DNA from 2 places in the Vibrio sp. 2132-1 genome. Region 1 is predicted to be linked to the other one. Evidence: predicted binding sites of a transcription regulator. Region 1 holds the regulator's gene; the other holds the start of a gene.
The links. Region 1 encodes MetJ, which represses methionine synthesis genes. Its sites were predicted from a motif close to TTAGACNTNTANANGTCTAA; they were not measured.
Positions count from the first base shown of each region.

Region 2: the regulator MetJ is predicted to act here: its motif matches at 2,275-2,294, upstream of R8N47_RS10760 (MetQ/NlpA family ABC transporter substrate-binding protein).

Region 1 covers NZ_JAWPON010000023.1:306-5,598, reverse strand. The annotation lists gene R8N47_RS20765 (bifunctional aspartate kinase/homoserine dehydrogenase II) at 1-1,094, opposite strand, end outside; gene R8N47_RS20760 (O-succinylhomoserine (thiol)-lyase) at 1,110-2,270, opposite strand; gene metJ (met regulon transcriptional regulator MetJ) at 2,496-2,816, shown strand; gene R8N47_RS20750 (malic enzyme-like NAD(P)-binding protein) at 2,929-4,206, opposite strand; gene bfr (bacterioferritin) at 4,413-4,889, opposite strand; gene R8N47_RS20740 ((2Fe-2S)-binding protein) at 4,983-5,171, opposite strand.
Region 2 covers NZ_JAWPON010000008.1:68,497-73,789, reverse strand. The annotation lists gene rpoD (RNA polymerase sigma factor RpoD) at 1-1,826, shown strand, start outside; tRNA gene R8N47_RS10765 (tRNA-Ile) at 1,982-2,057, shown strand; gene R8N47_RS10760 (MetQ/NlpA family ABC transporter substrate-binding protein) at 2,313-3,116, shown strand; gene R8N47_RS10755 (hypothetical protein) at 3,212-3,487, opposite strand; gene R8N47_RS10750 (SIMPL domain-containing protein) at 3,711-4,430, opposite strand; gene R8N47_RS10745 (lysophospholipid acyltransferase family protein) at 4,664-5,293, shown strand, end outside.

The sequences.
Region 1 (5,293 bases):
AATGCACCACCGGCGATTTCTGCGGTGTAAGCCAAGCGTAGCGTGTGCTGATCGGATTGAGCTTCAAATGCCAGTGGCTCTAATTGCGCGCGCTGCAACGCTTGTAATACATCACTCTGTGTTTTTTCGAAGTCGTGCCCATGCATGAAAGACAACTGCACCAATAAAACATCATCCAGTGAAGTAATAATTTTAGCGCCACGACCAGATGCCAATACACGCTCAATACGAGTAGAACCCGACTCTGGCAGATAGCTACACTTGAGATTAAGGTCCATGGTACTTTGCGCCACAGGCTGAAGCGTACGACTGTGTAGCACTGGGGCAGCTAAGCGAGCAAGTTCACTGGCTTCATCCAATCGAAGTAACGGTAATAAACAAGCGTCAGACACCAAACGTGGATCGGCACTATAAACACCAGCAACATCACTCCAAATCGTGACAGTACTGACTTCAGCAAGCGCGCCTATGACCGTTGCAGAATAGTCAGAGCCGTTACGACCAAGTAGAATGGTTTCTCCTGCCTCGTTCTGAGCCATAAAGCCAGTAATTACCACACGTTTATGGTTATGCTGCGCGAGGATCTCTTTAATTAAAGGGTATGAACGAGCGCGATCAACCTCTGGTTGAGTTCCCGCTTCTGCACGTAAAAACGCTCGTGCATCTTGTGCAACCGCAGGGATAGAACGTTGAGATAATAACGCGGCCAATAGGCGAGCAGACCATACTTCTCCGTGTCCCAGTACCGCAGCTTTTTGCGCATTAGTGAGTGGTGCAGTCAGCTCCGAGAGAGTACTGAACTCATCATGTAATAAAGCTAACAGCTCTTCTTTTGCTTCACTCTCCAACAAGCTTTCTATTAGCTCAGTTTGGAACTGTCTTAAGCTTTGAAGCGCTTCATGCGCAATTCGGCCATCTTTATTTAACCCTTCCAAAAACTCAATCAAGCGATTAGTGGTTTTTCCTGCAGCAGAGACGACCACAAGATCATTTTCTGTCGAATACTCTTTGAGAATACCCACAACGCGTAAGTAGCATTCTGGGTTTGCTAAGCTACTGCCACCAAACTTATGCAGCTGACGTTGTACAGTCATTGTTATCGTCTCCTATTACTGGGTAGCTTTAGCGAACGCTTGTTCTAAATCTGTGATGAGGTCTTGTGCATCTTCCAAACCGACAGACAAACGCAATAGTTGATGAGAGACCCCAGCCTCCGCCAGTGCCTCCTCACCCATTGCACGGTGAGTCATGGATGCCGGGTGGCAAATCAAACTTTCTACACCACCTAATGATTCAGCTAATGAAAACAGTTGGAGCTCTTTCACAAACACCTTTAACTGCTCAAACGAACCAGCAAACTCAAAACTCAACATAGAGCCAAAGCCCGTTTGCTGCTTTTTAGCAATGTCGTGACCTGGATGTTCCGGCAGGCTTGGATGATAGATAGTTTTAACTAACGCTTGTTTCTGTAGGTAAGCCAGTACCTGCTGTGAGCTCTCTTCATGTACTTTCATACGAGCACCAAGCGTACGAATACCTCGCAGTGTCATGTAACTATCGAAAGGTGTGCCCGTTGCACCAATACAATTGCCCCACCATGCAAGCTCTTCTGCATGCGCTTCTGTGTTGGTGATGATTACCCCACCAATTACGTCCGAATGACCGTTGATGTACTTTGTTGTGGAGTGGATAACAAAATCCGCACCTAGCTCTAAAGGTTTTTGGTACACGGGTGTCAAAAAGGTATTGTCCACCGCAACTAACGCGCCGACTTGTTTCGCTTTTTCACAAGTAGCTGCAATATCCACTACGCGAACCAGAGGGTTTGACGGAGTTTCTAGCAAAATGAGTTTTGGTTTTTGTGCCAATGCAGCATCTAAAGCCTGTTCGTCTGATTGATCGACAAACTGAACCTTAAAATCGCCTTTATTAGCTCGGGTATTAAAAAGACGATAGGTACCACCATAACAATCGTGAGGAGCAATAATGAGATCATCTGGGCCGAGAAAAGCGGAAACCCATAAATTTAATGCCGACGTACCGCAGTTAGTAACAACCGCTCCTTTTCCAGACTCGAGTTCAGATAGCGCACTTTCCAACAGTCCGCGGTTTGGATTACCAGATCGTGTGTAATCATACTTGGGCACTTCACCAAAAGCAGGAAAACCATAGTTAGTGGAAAGATAAATAGGTGGAACGACAGCATGATATTGGCTGTCTGATTCAATACCAGTGCGTACTGCAATGGTCGCAGGTTTGCGAGTGCTCATGGGTGTATCCTTTCACGGGTAATGACTTCTAAATAGGAATGCGCTATATCTAATGAGTAACATAAAGTGATCAACACGCTTCCTTTGCTGTTATGTTCACTTTACTCGTCAAAAAATGAGACGTCAACACTTCTAGACGTCTATATGTCTTTGCTTATGGCGGTAAATGCAGCTAAAATCAGCACCTAAATTATTTTTAACCGATTACATAAATGAAGGTGTGCAATGGCTGACTGGAATGGCGAATACATTAGCCCATATGCAGAGCACGGCAAAAAAAGCGAACAAGTAAAAAAAATTACCGTCTCTATCCCGCTAAAAGTTTTAAAGGTGCTAACTGATGAGCGTACTCGCCGTCAGATCAATAACTTACGCCATGCAACCAATAGCGAATTGCTATGCGAGGCATTTTTGCACGCGTACACAGGTCAGCCACTTCCGACAGATGAAGACCTTCGTAAAGACCGTCCTGATGATATTCCAACAGAAGTAAAAGCGCTGATGACGGAAATGGGCATCGAATTTGAGTCATTCGACGAAGAATAAAAAAGCCTGATAAGAGGTTTCAGGTAATAACTCTTGCCTCGAGCCAAATGAATGACATAAAAAATGGGACGCAATAGCGTCCCATTTTTGTGTATCACATCTGAAAGATATATTACTCTGCCATGTAGCTTTCAGGCATCTCGATACGAGCTACACCTGAATTAACCGCCGCCTGAGCAACCGCTTTTGCAACACGTGGTAGCAAACGTGAATCCATTGGTTTTGGAATAATATAGTCCGCACCAAACTCTAGCTTATCAACACCTGCAGCCTTCAATACGGCTTCAGGTACAGGCTCTTTTGCTAGCTCACGAATCGCCTCAACGGCTGCAAGTTTCATTTCATCATTGATTTCACTTGCACGCACATCAAGAGCACCGCGGAAAATGAATGGGAAACACAATACGTTGTTAACTTGGTTAGGATAATCACTACGGCCAGTACCCATGATCAAGTCATCACGAACTGCGTGAGCAAGTTCCGGCTTGATTTCAGGATCCGGGTTAGAACATGCGAATACGATTGGCTTATCTGCCATCAACTTCAACGCTTCCGCTGGCAATAGGTTTGGACCAGATACACCTAGGAACAGATCTGCACCTTCAATCACGTCTTCTAGTGTGCGCTTATCTGTATTGTTCGCAAATAGCTGCTTATATTCATTAAGATCATCACGACGAGTGTGAATCACACCTTTGCGATCTAGCATGTAGATTTTTTCGCGCATTGCGCCGCATTTGATCAGAAGCTCCATACACGCTACAGCGGCAGCGCCAGCGCCAAGACAAACAATTGTTGAATCTTCAAGTTTCTTACCTTGAAGTTCGATTGCATTCAGCATACCCGCTGCCGTTACAATAGCAGTACCATGTTGATCATCGTGGAATACTGGTACATCACAACGTTCAATCAGACGCTTTTCAATCTCAAAACAGTCTGGTGCTTTAATATCTTCAAGGTTGATACCGCCAAAAGTGTCTGCAATGCTCGCAACAGTATCAACAAATTCATCGATCGTGCGGTGCTTAACTTCAATATCAATAGAGTCAAGACCTGCAAAACGCTTAAACAGTAACGCTTTACCTTCCATCACTGGCTTAGATGCAAGTGGACCTAGGTTACCTAGACCTAGAATAGCGGTACCGTTAGAAATAACAGCAACCATGTTCCCTTTTGCAGTGTACTTGTACACGTTATCCGGGTTTTGTGCGATTTCACGCACTGGCTCTGCAACACCAGGGCTATATGCAAGGGCAAGATCACCCGCCGTTTCCGCAGGCTTTGTCAGTTCGACAGCAATCTTTCCTGGAGTTGGATAAGCATGGTAATCCAATGCTTTTTGGCGATGTTCTTCTTCTGGAGTGGCTGCTTGGTGGTTGTCTTCAGACATGGACGTTTCTCTTTTTTATTTTTAGGTAAGGGGGCATAAATTCTATCGGATAGAAATCAAACTTCATAGGCAAGATTGCGAGCAATATCCTTAAAAAGCCGATAATAAAAGAGATTAGACCAGATAACGGGGTTAAGCACCCGATTTTCGAGTCAGGTGCTCTTTCTTCTTACTATTATTGGAGTATGCAAAATTAGAAAGTATCGTTACTCTTCGTCCACGTATTGCGCTTGGAGATAATTCTCAATACCAGACATTTCAATCAAGCCAAGTTGCGTCTCTAGCCAATCAACATGTTCTTCTTCATCTTCAAGAATATCTTGGAAGAGATCTCGAGACACATAATCTCGAATGTCTTCAGCGTAGGCAATCGCATCTTTTAAATCTGGAATAGCCGCCATTTCAAGCTTTAAGTCACACTCGAGCATTTCCTTGGTATCTTCACCAATCATCAACTTACCTAAATCTTGTAGGTTCGGTAGGCCTTCAAGGAACAAAATACGCTCAATTAGATGATCGGCATGCTTCATCTCATCGATAGATTCGTGATATTCCTTGTCTGCTAGGTGCTTTAAGCCCCAGTCTTTATACATTCTGGCGTGAAGAAAATACTGATTAATAGCGACGAGCTCGTTACCGAGCACTTTATTGAGATGTTGAATGATGATTGGATCGCCTTTCATGACAAAACCCTCCTCTTTGGCTTCATTTAAATGTAGAAGCAAATGAGAAGGTGTCAAAATGTAAGGCAAATAATTACTGCATACTTACAGCAATTAGCTGGCTTGTTTAAATTCCGTGTAACTAGTTTCCGCTAAAATTTCCTTGGCCTGTCTGATGCACTTACCACATTGGCTGCCCAATGCCGTGCACTTTTTGATTCCTTTAATATCTGTTACGCCTTCATCTATCGCCAACTTCCTAATTTTTTTGTCGGAGACACCATGGCAAAGACAAACGTACATACTCAAAAAACCTATAAAACTAATCTGTGACAAACAATATAAACAAGAATAGTTCTTGTTACCAGTCGCATTATGGTGTCCGCTCAGAATATTTGGTTATAACGATTTTACCGCTGCAGGAA
Region 2 (5,293 bases), on a different contig from region 1:
TTATTAAAGGCAAGGAACAAGGCTATCTGACCTACGCCGAAGTAAATGACCACCTACCTGCTGAAATCGTAGATTCAGAACAGGTAGAAGACATCATTCAGATGATCAACGACATGGGCATTAAGGTAGTAGAAACTGCTCCTGATGCTGATGATTTAGCACTGAACGATGACACAAATATTACCGATGAAGATGCAGCCGAAGCTGCAGCCGCTGCACTTTCTAGCGTAGAGAGTGAGATTGGTCGTACAACAGACCCAGTACGTATGTACATGCGTGAGATGGGTACTGTCGAACTTCTAACTCGCGAAGGCGAAATCGACATCGCAAAACGTATTGAAGAAGGTATTAACCAAGTTCAATCGTCTGTTGCTGAATACCCAGGCACAATTCCGTACATTCTTGAGCAATTTGACAAAGTTCAAGCTGAAGAACTACGTCTTACAGACCTAATTTCAGGTTTTGTAGATCCAGATGCTGACGACACCGCTGCACCAACGGCAACACACATCGGTTCTGAACTGACTGAATCTCAGTTAGAAGAAGAAGACGATGAAGACGTTGATGACGACGAAGATAGCGATGACGATTCAGATGATTCTGAAGAAGATGTAGGTATCGATCCTGAATTAGCGCTAGAGAAATTCAACCAACTACGCAGCACCTATCAAAATCTTCAATTAGCAATCAACGAGTACGGCTATAACAGCCCGAAAGCAACCGTTGCTAATGAAATGATGCTAGACGTATTCCGCGAGTTTCGTCTAACACCTAAACAGTTTGATCACCTAGTGAATGAACTGCGTACTGCTATGGATCGCGTTCGTACTCAAGAGCGTCTGATCATGAAGTCAGTGGTTGAATACGGCAAAATGCCGAAGAAATCATTCATCGCGCTGTTCACTGGTAATGAATCAAGTGAAGCTTGGCTGGATGAAGTTCTTGCTTCAGACAAGCCATACGCTGAAAAGATCAAACGTAACGAAGAAGAAATCCGTCGTTCAATCGCTAAGCTAAAAATGATTGAAGAAGAGACTTCTCTAAACGTACAGAACATTAAAGACATCAGCCGTCGTATGTCTATCGGTGAAGCAAAAGCTCGCCGTGCGAAGAAAGAGATGGTTGAAGCGAACTTGCGTCTTGTAATTTCTATCGCGAAGAAATACACCAACCGTGGCCTACAGTTCTTGGATCTGATCCAGGAAGGTAACATCGGTCTGATGAAAGCGGTAGATAAGTTCGAATATCGTCGTGGTTACAAGTTCTCGACTTACGCAACGTGGTGGATCCGTCAGGCAATCACTCGTTCAATCGCGGACCAAGCACGTACGATTCGTATCCCGGTACACATGATCGAAACGATCAACAAGCTAAACCGTATTTCTCGTCAAATGTTGCAAGAGATGGGTCGCGAGCCACTACCGGAAGAACTGGCAGAGCGCATGCAAATGCCAGAAGACAAGATTCGTAAAGTTCTAAAAATCGCTAAAGAGCCTATCTCAATGGAGACACCAATCGGTGACGACGAAGATTCGCATCTAGGTGATTTTATCGAAGATACAACGCTAGAACTTCCGCTAGATTCTGCAACAGCAACTAGCCTTAAAGTGGCAACAAAAGACGTGCTTGCAGGTCTAACGCCACGTGAAGCGAAAGTACTTCGTATGCGCTTTGGTATCGACATGAACACTGACCATACTCTAGAAGAAGTTGGTAAGCAGTTCGACGTTACTCGTGAGCGTATCCGTCAGATCGAAGCAAAAGCACTACGTAAACTTCGTCACCCAAGCCGCTCAGAGACTCTGCGCAGCTTCCTAGACGAATAATCGCAGCGCATACAAGCTTTTAGAAATCAAAAAAGGTGACTTTAGGTCACCTTTTTTATTATCTACTGTTCTAAGTGGATAAAAACTAAGCGCAATTGCCCTAGTTGGTATCTAGACACCTTGCAACGCTTCCCCTATAATCGTTGTCCTATTAAGGCCCCTTAGCTCAGTGGTTAGAGCAGTCGACTCATAATCGATTGGTCCGCAGTTCAAGTCTGCGAGGGGCCACCATATTTCGAAAGGCGTAGCAGGTTAATACCTACTACGCCTTTTTTGTATCTTATATCTTTGGGTACAGTTGCGGTAACTCGTCACTAACCTCGTAATAGCTTTTCCTCTTCCCCTCTTCTTTAACTATTATCTGGCTTTCTATACGAGCAATAGAAACAAAATGTCTGCTCGTGATTTAAACCATTGACCCTCAGACAACTTCTGATAGGATGGACATATAAACGTATGGACGTCTAAAGCAAAAATGGAGCTACAATGAAAAGTATTGGTCACTTAAAGAAACTAGCTTTGATTCTCACGGCAGTAGTCGGCTTAAGCGCTTGTGGAGAAAAAGATGACTCTGTCATTAAAGTGGGCGCGACAGTTGGACCACATGCACAAGTAGTCGAGGCGGTAGCGAAGGAGGCTGCGAAGCAAGGTTTGAATGTCGAAGTCATTGAGTTTTCTGACTACGTGACACCTAATGCCGCTCTTAGCGATGGTAGCATCGATATTAATAGCTATCAGCACCAGCCATTTTTAGACAACTTCAACAGTAGCCATAACGCCCAATTAGTATCAATTGGTCAGTCCATTCTTATGCGTATGGGGCTTTATTCCAATAAGTATCGCTCACTGCAAGAGCTTCCAAACAATGCACGTATAGCGCTTCCAAATGACCCTACCAACGGTGGTCGTGGTCTGTTGCTACTCGCCGATGCAGGTTTAATTGAGCTGAAACAGGGTGTTGGCCATAAAGCCGCCCTAACTGATATCACAAAAAACGCAAAATCATTTGAATTTGTCGAGGTAGATGCCGCTCAGCTACCAAGAACATTAGATGATGTGGACGCGGCTGCGATTACAATGAACTACGTAATGTCTTCTGGTTTAGATCCGAAGAAACAAAGTATCTATCTTGAAGCAAAAGACGCCCCATTAGCAGTCATGGTCATCGCCACTCGTGACGCAGACAAAAATAATGAAGCGTATAAAAAGTTCGTTTCTATTTATCAATCTCAAGCGATTCGTGATTACCTCGATCGCACTTTCAAAGGCACAATCGAAGCAGCTTTTTAATCAATAAAGCAGCGAATATTTTGCCCCACGAATCAGATAGAAAAGAGGCTAATGTTTTCTCATCGCCTCTTCTTTTCATTACTCACTAAATCGACTCATTGTCGACTTTCAGCCTCTAACTTCATTGCCAAATAAGCTTGGTCAGCAGAAACCAATTCAGGACGGTTAATCAACTTCCAGAGGAAGTATGGTGGGATTAAAAATACGATGAAGTAGAGAGATTCATGGAAGAAAACATCGGCTATCGTTTGCTGATGCTCCCAAAGTGCCGTCAGTGCGAAGAGCTCTAACATCACGCCTAATACGCCAAAGACGACAGAGACAACAATCGCTAAACCCAGTAGTTCTCTAACAAAGTGCTTGTATGCCATGATACTAATTCCTTCTAGCAATAAGTCATACTAACTTACGCTCATAAGAAACAAGTGAGCTTGATTATTATCAAACTCACCTCATCACTGTTAAGAACTTAGTTTTATAAAAAAGTACTTGTATATAGCGTCATCGAAGACTGATTTCCCTATCACAGAGCATAGATACCTCTACAAATAGAAGGTGATGGAACGACCAACTATTGACTATATGAGCGCAACTTTAATCAGATAAGTAATATTGAACCGTCGATACCACTCGTACTTTCTTAATGTAAGGCGTGTTGCTGTCTCGGTCATAAATCGAGAACTGCCCTTGAGTTGCACGTTTGATCTTACCCAGTGAACTCTGTGAGTCTTTCGCAAATTTCTCAGCCACTTCACGCGCATTCTTAGTCGCTTCTTCGATCATGTCTGGCTTCACATCATTCAGCTTAGTAAAGCTGTACTCAACACGATTTGCATAAGGATCTTGGTTAAGCAAAACGCCTTGTTTTCCTAGCTCACCTATTTCATTGATTGCCGCTCGAACAACATCAACACTCTGGCTGTAAACCGTAACGGTTCGCGAGGCCAAATAACGATACTCAATGTCTTGCTCGCTCCCATATTGCTGTGCTTTTCTGTCAATGACCGCTGGGGAAGAAAGGGAAACGCTGGTTTCAGGAAGCCCTTTGGCACTTAGAAAGTCCAAAATCAAACGGGTTTGCTGGTCAATTTCATCAAACATGGCTCCCATATCATTACTCGCTAGAGTAAATTGAATCGGCCAAATCACCGTATCAGCAGGATACTCACGCTCCGACAAACCTTTTACTGTCACGACTCTTTCATAGGCTCGGTATTTCACCGCCGTCTGCTGCATAAAATAGCCAAGGATGCCAAGACCAAGTATCAAACTTAGCCCAATCCAAAGTGCTGCTTTATTGGAAACTCGTTCCATTATTTCCCCCTGATAAATATCAACTTAGCTTAATCTTTGTTCTAGATAAGATAGCCTATCTATTGTTTTAAGAGGGAGACATAACGCGAGTTTTGATTCATAGCACAGTGATATACCGTTTTCTTTAGTCAATAAAGCTTCATTGGTTTGTCACCAAAGGCTCATGCTTTTGCCTCTTAACTGTCATCTGTAATTTCTACTATCCAATCAGCAACTTGTACGCTGAGGTAAATATGGATAGTTCAACCCCTTTTCGTCTCCCTCGTAAAACGCCGTTTGGCATTGGTGAAAACGTTGCTGAATGGGCAACCGGTTTAAACCAGCTTGATAAGTTCTACGCTCAACGCCCCGTTAATGCCGATACCAAAACTTTTCTCCGCTTCACGTTGGATATTTTAGGTATCGATTATCGCATTGCTCATGGTTCACTCGACTCAGTGCCTAAACAAGGTGCTACCGTCATTGTGGCGAACCACCCGCTTGGTTGTGTGGAAGGCGTCATCTTGGCCGAACTCTTGTTGATGGTACGAGACGATATCCAAATTCTAGCCAATCAATACCTGAAAACCGTACCAGAGTTAGATCAGCTCTTCATTGGTGTCGATGTGTTTGAAGGCAAAGACGCCGTCAAATCAAATATGAAGGCCCTCAGAGCGGCTAATAAACACCTCGCAAGTGGCGGCTTATTGCTTGTCTTTCCTGCCGGTGAAGTGTCCCAGTTAGTCGATGCCAAACAACAACGCTTGGAAGACAAAGCGTGGAGTCGAAGCGTAAGTAGCCTAATTCGCAAAAACAAAGCCACGACAGTTCCAGTATTCATCAGTGGCCAGAACTCGAAACGCTTCTATATGGCAGGGAAAATC